2 regions of the Chryseobacterium bernardetii genome follow, and region 2 is predicted to be linked to the other one. Evidence: riboswitches for the same ligand, from Rfam matches in the RefSeq annotation. Region 2 holds a riboswitch; the other holds the start of a gene.
The links. Region 2 has a riboswitch for S-adenosylmethionine ahead of EG339_RS04565 (TonB-dependent receptor plug domain-containing protein). Riboswitches for the same ligand answer to the same signal wherever they lie in the genome.
Positions count from the first base shown of each region.

Region 1: another riboswitch for S-adenosylmethionine. It lies ahead of EG339_RS24750 (alpha/beta fold hydrolase); the one in region 2 lies ahead of EG339_RS04565 (TonB-dependent receptor plug domain-containing protein).

Region 1 is NZ_CP033932.1:1,751,694-1,757,958, forward strand. It holds gene EG339_RS08110 (OsmC family protein) at 1-40, shown strand, start outside; gene EG339_RS08115 (MGH1-like glycoside hydrolase domain-containing protein) at 155-2,770, opposite strand; SAM riboswitch class I at 2,959-3,066, shown strand; gene EG339_RS24750 (alpha/beta fold hydrolase) at 3,127-4,083, shown strand; gene EG339_RS24755 (ACT domain-containing protein) at 4,070-5,608, shown strand; gene EG339_RS08130 (O-succinylhomoserine sulfhydrylase) at 5,736-6,265, shown strand, end outside.
Region 2 is NZ_CP033932.1:974,307-980,571, forward strand. It holds gene EG339_RS04560 (APC family permease) at 1-121, opposite strand, end outside; gene EG339_RS04565 (TonB-dependent receptor plug domain-containing protein) at 129-2,582, opposite strand; SAM riboswitch class I at 2,677-2,782, opposite strand; gene EG339_RS04570 (alpha-amylase family glycosyl hydrolase) at 2,880-5,714, opposite strand; gene EG339_RS04575 (hypothetical protein) at 6,173-6,265, opposite strand, start outside.

The DNA.
Region 1 (6,265 bases), 780 kb from region 2:
AATAGGATATGAAGTATTTGTTAACGGAGATAAAATTTAAAACTATAGATAAGGCTTAAAAGCCATACCTATATGGCAGAAATATTAAAATACAACAAAAACCGGATGCAACATCCGGTTTTTTTTATTACCCATGATCCATATTCATTGCTTATTAAAAGGTAAGTCTTGGTTTTATCAGTTTTGCCACAGTAGCTGTCCATCCCGTCTGATGTGAAGCTCCTACGCCACGTCCGTTGTCACCGTGGAAGTATTCAAAGAAAGTAATATAATCTCTGAAGTGTTCATCATAATTGAACTTTGGATTCCCGCCATTGAACGCCCGTTGCCCATGTTCATCCTTTAAGAAGATAGAGCAAAGCCTTTTGCTGATATTCTGGGCCACTTCATCCAGGTTTTTATTCTCACCGCTTCCGGTAGGAAGTTCTACCTTCAGGCTGTTTCCGTAATAATAATGGAAACGCTGTAAACTTTCCACGATCAGGAAATTGATAGGAAACCAGATAGGGCCGCGCCAGTTACTGTTTCCTCCAAACATTCTGCTGTCACTTTCTGCAGGAGTGTAGTACACAACATTTTCAGTACCGTGAACAGAAAATACAAACGGATTTTCCTCATATACTTTAGACATCGCACGGATGCCGTAAGCGCTTAAAAATTCCTTTTCATCAAGCATTCTCGTTAAAACCTTAGTCAGTCTGTTTTTACGGAGAATACTCATCAGGTGTTTCCTTCCCTGGCCTTCTTCATCCCAATGGGAAACAAGCTTGGTAAGTTCAGGTTTATTCTTTAAGATCCAGTCCATTCTGGTTTGGAAATTCGGCATTTTTTCCAGAAGGCGGTGATCTACAATTTCCACGGCAAATAATGGAATTAGCCCAACAATACTTCTCAAGCGTAAGGAAACACTGTTTCCGTTTCCAAGCTGAAGAACATCATAGAAAAATCCATCTTCCTCATTCCATAGGCCTTTTGTTCCTTCACCCAGGTTTTCCATGGCTTCCGCAATATACAGATAGTGTTCAAAGAATTTAATGGCCATGTCTTCATATACCTGGTAATACTGGGCCAGTTCCATAGCAATCCGCATCATGTTCAGCGCATACATAGCCATCCAGCTTGTTCCGTCTGCCTGCTCTAGGTGCTGGCCATCTTCTAAAACCATATTTCGGTCAAAAGCTCCGATATTATCCAAACCAAGAAAACCTCCTCCGAAAATATTCTTTCCGTTTTTATCCTTTCGGTTTACCCACCAGGTAAAATTAAGGAGCAGCTTTTGGAAGACTTTTTCAAGGAATAATAAATCAGGTTTGCCGTTGCTCTTTTCATCAATTTTAAAAACTCTGAAGCAAGACCATGCATGCACAGGAGGATTCACATCACTCATATTCCATTCATATGCCGGTAGCTGTCCGTTAGGATGCATATACCATTCTTTAGTCAGAAGTAAAAGCTGTCCCTTGGCAAATTCAGCATCAATAATAGATAAAGGTACACAGTGAAAAGCAAGGTCCCAGGTGGCGTACCAGGGATATTCCCACTTATCAGGCATGGAAATAATATCTTTATTGTGAAGGTGGTTCCATTCCGTATTTCTTACATAATCATTAAAGTTCCTCGGAGCTTCAAAGTTCGGATCTCCTTTCAGCCATTTTCCTATATTATAATGATAAAACTGCTTATTCCAAAGAAGTCCTGCAAAAGCCTGTCTTTGAACATTCCTCTCATCTTCATTGGTTGTGTCGTTTTGAACATCATTGTAAAACTCTTCTGCTTCGGCCTTTCTCAGAGTAAAGATTTCATCAAAACTCTGAAAAGGTTCAGCAATTGCCTCTGGACAAAGCCTGAATTCAAACGTCTCAGATTGTCCGGCACCAATTACTTCATCAATCAAGAAAGAAGCTTTTGTACCTCTTTTTTCAGGATTTACAGTATTACTGCCGTAAATAATATAATTATTGATGCCATCTTTAAAATAGGTGCCTTCCGCCTGGGGAGCTCCATACAACTTTGGTGTGTTGGTTTCATTTTCACAGAATACCCTTTGTGTGTTATCTTTTCTTGAATAAAACTTCTTGATAGAAATGCTGTCGTGTTCAATATTAATACTTCCGTCATGGGAAGCATACATATCCGCTTTATAGGTATTGTATCCCCATTTCCAGTTGTTTCGGAACCATGCTGTGGGGGCTACCACAATCGGAGCTTCCTGCTGGCTTCGGTTACAAACAGTTACTCTTACCAGGATATCATTGTGATCTGCTTTACAGTATTCAATGAAAATATCAAAATAAGCATCATTATCAAAAATTCCGGTATCAAAAATCTCATATTCAGGCTCCTGTTTGCTCCGTCTGCCATTTTCTGCAACAAGCTCGTCATACGGGAATTCATTAATCGGATATTTGTACACCATTTTCATATAACTATGAGTAGGTGTATTATCCAGATAATAGAAAATTTCTTTAATATCTTCACCATGGTTTCCCTGCGGATTGCTCAACCCAAAGAAACGCTCTTTAACAATTTTGTCCTTTTTATTCCAGAACGAAAGAGCAAAGCAGAAGAGCTGCTTTACATCCGAAATTCCTGCAATACCTTCCTCTCCCCAACGGTAGGCATAGCTTTCCGCATTATTATGATTGGTATAGTTCCATGCATTTCCGTTTGGGCTGTAATCTTCCCGTACATTTCCCCATTGCCGGTTGCTTACATAAGGTCCCCAGTTTTTCCATTTGGTATCTTGTAATCTTTCTTTTTCGGCGATCATATAGCATCATTTTTCAATACGAAGTTAGTTTTTTTGGAAAATAATTCCAATTCCTTTTATCTGAAGAATAATTAATATAGTCTTGAAATACTTGTGTTTAAGGGCTTTTTTAAATATTAAATTAATTTTTTTTTGATTTTAAAAGAAAAGAACTACCTTTGCACCATTCGTTCATTCAAATATTGAAAATGTTATCAAGAAAGGTTGAGGGATTAGACCCTATGAAACCTTAGCAACCCTTTGTGCAAGCAAAGAAGGTGCTACGTTCTACCAAAATTATTTTGGACAGATAACTTACTGAAGTTCTTTTCAGCCATTTCTTATGGCATTTTCAATTGTATTAAAATATAATAGAATTGAAAGCAGAACTAAACTATATTAATCTTTCGTATCAAACAAATTCCCAAAAGGAATACAATATCCCGTTAAGTTATGAGCTTTTCGGGAAAGACCTGTTTACAGCTCCTGTCATCCTGATCAACCACGCCCTTACCGGAAACTCAACGGTGTCCGGAGAAAAAGGCTGGTGGAAGCAATTGGTAGGCGAAAATCAGATTGTTGATACCAATAAATATACGGTTCTATGTTTCAACATTCCCGGAAACGGTTATGATCATTTTTTAATTGAAGACTATGAAGACTTCACCCCTTCAGATATTGCCAATATATTTCTGAAAGGATTGGAAGCTTTACATATTACAAATCTATACGCCATTATTGGAGGTTCTCTGGGGGGCGGAATTGGATGGGAAATGCTGGCAAAACAACCCAAACTGGCAGAAATTTTTATTCCTATTGCCTGCGATTACAGAACCCATGATTGGTTACACGCGCAATGCCTGGTTCAGAAATTTTTGTTGAATCATAAAGATGAACCATTACAAAAAGCAAGAATCCACGCTATGCTGTGTTATAGAACTCCGGAATCACTCAATGAAAGATTTCAAAATAAGTACAGCCAGGAAAAACAGCGCCTGAAATCTGAAGACTGGCTGATTTATCACGGCAATGCATTAAACGAAAGATTTAGTTTAAATGCGTACAGGCTGATGAATCACCTGCTGATGAATATTAATGCCGATGAAACAGATCTGGAGAGGATAGAAGCACGAATGCACATGATCTCCGTAGATACAGATTTATTCTTCCCGGCTTCTGAAATCCGGATGTGTTTTGAAAAGCTGAAAAAGAAAAAGGAGAATATCTCTTATCACGAGATCCAATCTATACACGGGCATGATGCCTTCCTAATGGAATATCAACAATTAAATAATATCATAAAAAACATTTTATATAGAAATGAAAAATGCTAACGAAATAAAATTTTTGAAGAACAGATCAATTGTCAAATTTGAAGGAGAAGATTTCTTAGGGGAAATCGGAATTGACGGACGAATTTTTAAAGCGCTTACTTTAGCCCGTATCAGTGTGGGGGTAATCTCCCAGCAAGCTATAGAAAACGGAATTTCTATCTTGGTTCACGAAAATGATGCTGAAAAAGCGGTAGCTTGTCTTATTGATGAATTTGAAGCAGAAAGAAAATCAGGAAAAGTATCCCAAATATACAGTATTAACAATGTTTCTGTGATTGGTTTTGTAGCAGAAGATTCCAATAAAATCTTTGCAGAGCTGGCGAGAAACAATGTTTTCCCATTGCTTTTAAACCAGGTGGCCGGTGAGAACAGGGTAAACATCGTAGTCACTTCTTCGCAGGATGAAAAAACAAAAAACATCATAGAATCTGAGATCTTCAAAAAGCCGAAGACCGTTCATCTGGCCATTATCGGTCATGGAAATGTTGGTAAAACATTAATTGAGCAGGTTCTTGAATCTTCAGAAGAAATTAAGAGACGTAAAAAAATAGACCTTAAAGTAGTTGCTGTAGCCAATTCAAAGAAAATAGCATTCAATAAAAAAGGGTTTGATAATCATTGGACAGATGAAGTTTTAACAGCAGATAAGCCATCCAATGTTGAGGAGTTAATCAACTTCTCCAATGAAAATCAATTGGAAAACCTCATTGTTGTAGATAACACGGCAAGCAAAGATTTTGTGAAAAACTATCATGCATTAGCAGAAAACGGATTTGATCTGGTTTCTTCTAACAAAATTTTCAACACTCTTCCCATCGAAGAATATAGAAAACTAAGATATACGTTGAGCAAAAATAACAGACGATATTTATATGAAACCAATGTTGGAGCCGGTCTTCCGTTAATTGATACCATCAAATTATTGCACCTTTCAGGAGAAAATATCACAAGAATCAAAGGAGTGTTCTCCGGAACCTTGAGTTATGTTTTCAACAATTTTTCCTTAAGAGACGATAAGTTTTCCACAATTATCAATGAAGCTCTGGAAAAAGGGTATACAGAACCGGATCCGAGAGAAGATCTGTCAGGAAATGATGTAGCCAGAAAGCTATTGATTCTGGCAAGAGAATTAGACCTAATCAACGAATTTGAAGATATTAATATTCAGAATCTGGTTCCGGAAAATTTATTATCAGTTTCAAAATCAGAATTCCTTTCAAGATTAGATGAGCTTGATGAGGAATACCAGAAGATCAAAGAAAGCCAGGAACCTGGCCATGTATTACGTTACGTAGGAGATCTCCACGGAAATTTACAGGAAGAAAAAGGACAGCTTGATGTAAAACTGGTTTCTGTACCGGGAAGTTCGGCTTTAGGACAGTTGAAAGGTTCAGACTCTATCTTTGAGATCTACACAGAAAGTTACGGTGAAAACCCAATCGTGATCATGGGGGCCGGAGCCGGAGCCCAGGTAACTGCAAGAGGAGTATTCGGTGATATTTTAAGACTAAGTGAAACTAAATAAAATGAATGTAACAATCTAACAATGTAATAGTTTGCTAATGTTCTTAATTGTTATTCTGAACAAAGCGAGAAATCTCATTGTTATACTGTTAGATTGATACATTGGTAAATTGACAAATTAAAACTATATGGAAAATTTCGAAACATCAGCAATAAGAACCCAGACTGAGAGATCTCAGTTTGATGAACATTCCACACCGTTATATCTTACATCCAGTTTTATTTTTCAGGATGCTGAAGATATGAGAGCAAGCTTTGCTGAAGAAAAACCTAAAAACCTGTACAGCCGTTTCTCAAACCCAAATGTATCTGAGTTTACTGAGAAGATCGCAAAAATGGAAGGTGCAGAAGCTGGATATGCCTTTGCAACAGGAATGGCTGCCATTTATTCTACATTTGCCGCTCTGCTAAGTGCAGGAGACCATATCGTAAGCTGCCAGTCGGTTTTTGGATCTACTCACACGTTATTCACAAAATATTTCCCAAAGTGGAATATTGAAACTACCTATTTCAAAGCAGAAGATGCAGAGAACGTAGAGCAATATATAAAACCGAATACAAAGATCCTATATCTTGAAACCCCTACCAATCCGGCTATTGAAATTCTGGATCTGGAGTTTTTCGGACAGATTGCTAAAAAGCATAACCTGATCTTTAT
Region 2 (6,265 bases):
AGGTATTGGTAATATCGGATAACTGAAATCCCAGAGTTGTAAAAATCCCTGTTCCTATCATATTGGAAACTACAATAGCGGCCGCTGTTTTCCAGCCGATCTGATGCGAAGCAGTACTCATTTATTCATTAAAAATTAAAATTAAGCCTTCCAAAGAAATAGCTTCCCAATGTTCCCATCTGAACCGGCGCATATTTAAATACTCCATAATATGAATTTTTATAGATCTGAAGATCAGGGAATACATCAAATACGTTGTTGGCACCTACTGTAAAGTTGATATTTTTTGTGATATCATATCCTACACTAATATCAGTAACCACTTTTGGAGCAAACTCCTGAACTTCTCCGAAAGGATAACCGTCTCTGATTACTTTACCAAAATAGGTATTTCTCACGAGAAAACTGAATTTTCCTATTCCATACGTAAGCCCCAATGATGCTTTTGCTTTAGGAGAAAGGGTTTCGATAATATTGATCTGATCCGGGCCAAAGAATTCTTTCTGCGGAGTTTTTATATTGTCCGGGAAGTGAAAATCTGTAATTTTTGTTTCCGTATAGTTTCCGGCAAGGTTGATATTTAAGTTTCCGCCAGCCAGCCTCCAATCATAGGAAACTACTACATCTATTCCTTTTGTTTCGGTATCAATGGCATTGGCAAAAAATCTGCCGCTTTCCACTGCATTTCCTTCTCCTACTACTTTAGGGTCTGATAATTGCTCATCTGTGATATTGCTGGTAATGACAATTCTGTCTTTTACTTTAATGATATATCCATCTACGGTAATAAAAAGTCCTTTAACAGGCTGTAAAGTAAATCCTGCGCTTCCATTAACGGATGTTTCCTGCTTTAATTTATCAAATCCAAGAACCTGTGCAGCCTGACTGTCATTATTAAAGATTCCTTTTCTTACAATTCCCTCTCCTGAAGTAGAAATATCTGCAAAAGAGTTATTAAAATACTGCTGCTGAAGCGATGGCGCCCTGAATCCTGTCCCAACTGCTGCTCTTACTGCATAATTTTTTACAAATTCATACCTGATGGCTAGTTTTCCATTGAGAGTGCTTCCAAAGTCTGAGTAGTTTTCAAATCTGGCAGCGGCATCAATATTCAGTTTTTTATCTAAATCATAGGAAAGGTCAGCATATACGGCTGTTGAATGTCTGTCTTTTTTCAAAGCATTATCCGGCGAAAAACCTATAAAAGATTGCGAACCGCCGGCTCCAATCACTTTAGAATCCTTTGTTGCCACATTTCCGTTCTCGTCATATTGAGTATAAGAAGCCTCGTCCCCAGCTTTGATCTGATATTGTTCAAATCTGAATTCTCCTCCGAATGCAATATTGAAGTTCTTTATCTTTTTTGAAACATCAAGATTAACGGTATTCTGTAAGAAACTGTGCGCACCAGCATAAAAACGGGTGGGTGATTTTACTCCCAGAGAAGCGTTATTGGTATTGCTTACGTTATAATTGAAAGTATTACTGCCAAAGGTATTACTTAGATCAATCAGCCAATCATTTACATTATATTTTGTTCCAACAACGTAGGAGATATCATAGATCTGAGAATTTAAGACTGCCTGAAATCCGTTGGGATAGATTTCTTTTACAACGTTAAAACTTTCACTGGGAAGTCTTCTGAAACCATATCCTTTTCCTTCTTTAATGCTGAATCCTCCAAAAGAGTAGAATTTAAAGTTATCATTCAAAGGATATTCTGAATTGAAAAATAATTGTCCTTGTCTGATTTGCGCGTCTCCAATCTGGAAATTGAAATCATCTCTTGTTAATCCTCTTTCTTGAATCTTCGCATCATCTGCAGCTCTGGCAGCTTTTACAGCCTCAGCATCTCCTGCAAATTCATAGGCGAAATTGTCTCCGAAAATATCAAGGTCGTGATGTTGGGTTCTGGTTGTTTTTCCTCTGTGGCTTAACTGTAATGAAAGGTTGATAAAACCTTCATTTTTACCTAAAGAAGTTCCGTAATTGACTCCTGCCTGGTAGGTATCCCCATCATTCCTTCCACTTAATCCATAGGTTAAACTTGCGGAAGCTCCTGCGTTCTTTTTCAGAATAATATTGATAACTCCTGCAATAGCATCAGAACCATATTGTGCTGCTGCACCGTCTCTTAACACTTCAATTTTTTCAATGGCAATGACAGGAATGGTACTCAAATCTGTTCCTACCGATCCGTTTCCTACCGTATTCTGATAGTTTACCAGGGAAGTGGTATGTCTTCTTTTTCCGTTAAGCAACACTAAAACCTGGTCCGGACCCATTCCTCTTAATGTCACCGGATCAATGTGCTCTGTTCCGTCAGAAGCAGACTGTCTTACGGAATTAAATGAGGGAATAACATAGTTCAAAAGATCCTGAGCCGTCATTTGCGGTGATGATCTTTGAACCTTATCGATATTGATAACGTCCACAGGAACCGGTGTTTCCAATTTTGTTCTTTTAACGTTCCGGTTTCCAACGATAATAATGTCTTCAATCTGTTTTCCTTTTTCCGCCTGCTCCTGCGCAGCGCCCAGAATTGTCCCTAACAGTAATACAGCTGTACTTAATTTCTTCATCTTTGTTCTTGCCAATTAATAATATTCTCCCGCAGAGCTTTCTGCAGATATACAAGACTTCAAGAAATGGAATTCATATAAGAAATATTGACTTCACTTATCTCCCCCATTGGGTTGGAATTAGCACCTTTACACCTCTGGAATTGTGTTGGTTGCTAAGGTTTCATTGGGCCAAATCCCTCCACCTTTCTTGATAAATCTAGTGCAAAGGTAGACTTATTTTTCAAATATGCAAAAAGTGAATTATCATGATCAGAAAAAAGGCAAATCAGCTAACCCGCCAATTTGCCCTTGTATTTATTTTACGATCATCTTCTGGATAGCTATTCCGGTTTCGGATTTCAGATGCACCAGATAAGTTCCCGGTGGATAATTTACCTTCAGTTCGTAGCTTCCGTTTTCTTTATCCAGTTTAAATGAATTCAGTTTTTTACCGCTCATATCGAAGATCATAATTTCCCCGTTTTTTACTTTATTAAAAATCAGTTTTACAGCACCGTTTTTTATGGGATTGTCTGAAATCTGAAGAGATAATTTATTTCCTGCATTTACATCTGAAACAGACAAAGCTCCGGCAAAATTTCCGAAAATCCTGAATTCTCCCGGTTGTAAGGTAATCGGAGCAATAGTAGAGCTAATATTAGTTACCGTATCATCCATCAGATTTTTCCATTGGCCAGTGTAAGGGAAATAAGGCACAACATTTTGGGCAGAAGTAGAATAATTTGCAAGAACGACAACGTTTTTCATTCCGTTGATTGTACTGTCATATACATAAATTCTTGTAACCAATCCATCAGGATCGTTGGCCAGGTTGTTTGATTCTATGGTGTAAGTCTTTGACTTGAATACCGGATTGGTATTTCTGATATCAATAATTTTTGCCCATGTATCATAAACAGCCTTTCTGCTGGCATCAATATCATATCCTAATGTAAAAGCTACAGGTTTTTCATCGGTTCTGCAGCCGTTGTTGATGCTTCCATCTGCACATCTGTTGATACTGAAATCGTAACCCAGCTCCCCAAACTGCCAGATCATTTTCGGACCGGGAATGGTAAAGAATGTAGCACCAAATGTTTTCATTCTTTCCAACGCTGTATTCAGATTCTTTACGCTATAACTTCCATTAACAGCTCCATACGCAAGGTTTTTAAACATCAGTCTTTCTTCATCATGGCTTTCACCATATCCTACAGCACGCATTCCGGTAAATCCATGAAGGCTGTGATTCATACGGTCATAGTTACTGTTTTCCTTATACCCCATTGTATTCTGATTGTAAGGCTCTGTCTGTTTATTCCAAAGCATCACTCCTTTGCCTTCTGCTACTCTGTAATTTGCCCATTGCTGCTCTTCGGCATCAGTTCCGAGGTGTTCAAAGATCATATAAGAATCCGGATCCAGCGCCCATTGTTTGTCTGCATACTGCTTCAGAATGTCTACCCTGTCCTGCTGATAAGCATTGGTACAGTTTTCATCATTTTCAGAACAGTTTTGTGTGAATCCTTTTGTCAAATCCCAACGGAAACCGTCAATTCGATACTCTTTCAGCCATTGCTGCAGGCACCTTTCAACGTAATATTGAGTTGAAAGGCTGGAATGGTTAAAATCATTAAACACATTGTATGAATGTTTAGGAACCTGATTGAAATAAGGATTATCCGGAGCTACATCTCCATAACCATCTCCATCGGGATCAATATTCCAAAGCCGTACCAGAGGAGAACGTCCTGTTGCATGGTTAAAAGCTACATCTAAAATAACAGCAATACCATTCTGATGGCACAGATCAACAAATTCTTTAAATTTTTCAGGGGTTCCATAGGCCTTATCTAAAGCATAATGGAAAGATGTATTATATCCCCAGGAAAGGTTTCCGTCAAACTCCATGATGGGCAGTAACTCAATAGCATTGATCTTCAGATTTTTTAAATAAGAAATTTTATTGATCAAAGACTGCCAGTTTTTCTCCTGTGTAAAATCTCTTAACAAAAGTTCATATACCACAAGATCTTCTTTTGCAGGTCTCTGGAAATTAGTTACCTGCCAATTGTAAGGAGTTTGCCCTGTTTTGAATGTTGAAACCTCAAAACCCTGCCCGGCCGGAAATGCAGGAAGATTCGGGTAAGTGGAAGAGGAAATCCATTGGTCATCATAAGAAGATAAAATCTGAGGCGAATAAGGATCAGCCACTTTTCTCAGATCATTAGTTCTGTATTGAAATGTATATAGCTGCTGCGGAGTTAATCCATTCAGTTCTATCCAATAGAGATCCGGATTCGTAGTATCTTTTTTCATCAGATAAGTGTCATTTACTGTCCAGTTATTGAAGCTTCCGATGACGTGAACAAAATTTTTATGAGGAGCATACAAGGCAAGCCCAATCTTAGTAGGATCTGTAGGATCATAATTGATTCCCTGCTTAATCCAATTCGGAACCGGTTCTGAAACTACATTTCGTGGAATCTGCAGAATAAATGCTAAATTTTTAGAGTTGCTTCCCTCTGTGGCAATCAGTTCCATATTGGCATCCTGTGAAACCGTATAATTATAAGAATAAGACTGAGATGGTGTAGAAGTAGAATTTACTACTGTTCCGTTTGCCTTAAGCTGAAAAGTAGCATTAACATTTGTTGTTGCTGTAATATTAATTGAATTTCCAACAGGAACTGTTGTAAGGCTGTTGGCCGCAGGGTTCGTTAAACTTACATTCAGGATCCCTACATTAACGAAGATATCCGGTGAAGTCTTATGGGCTCCGGTTTTGTCCTTTAATAAAAATCCAAACCTTCCGATTCCCGTTCTCCCGAAAAAGGCTGTTGGTGTGAATGTAAGGGAGTAAGTATCTGTTGCAGCATTATAATTAAGCTTATTCAGATCATTGGAGTTGTTCCAGCTTCCGTTAGTAGGGCAATCCTGGCTGTTCTGATAATTGGTATCAAAAGACCAGGACCAGATATAAACTGAATTATTGGTTATTCCCCAGGCAGCTTCGTCAATCTGATCACCGGGAACGGTGAGGGTAATAGCGTCTGTTTCATTAAACGGATTAGGAGAAATCGTATAGTTGATCTGTCCAAAAATAACCCTTGTAATGAATAGTAAAACAACAGTATAGAATTTTTTCATGTCTTTATTTTTATCGAATATAATATTAATTTTTATTCATCGGGTTTATTTTATTCTGTTTTAGTTAAAGATGCAGGATGTAATACAAAAAAGACTCATGAAAATATTCCATGAGCCTTTTAATAAAAGTAATTGTAATGAACTATATCGTATGTAACGGAAATCTCACGGATATATTGATTCAAATGTTAAAAAAAATGTAATTTTTCTTAATTTAATTAGCTGTATATCCTCCTTTCTCTAATTCAATTCTATCATATATAAGTGTAAAGCAAACTATTAATTGATTTACCCATCTGAAATTGAATCATTTAAACTATTAAGCTTTCTAAACCTCATTACAATACATTATGTGTATAAACAGAAAAAACCGCTTAAAAAAATTAAGCGGTTTATATATGTTGTTTTGCTTTGATATTGCTTTTTCAGAATTCAGGTGAAAAAGCAATGACAATCAATTAATGATGATGTCCGTGATCGTGAAGGAAAGGTCCGTTTCCTTTAGGTTGGCTGTAAATTGTTTCTACACCTTCCTGCTCAGTAATAAGCTT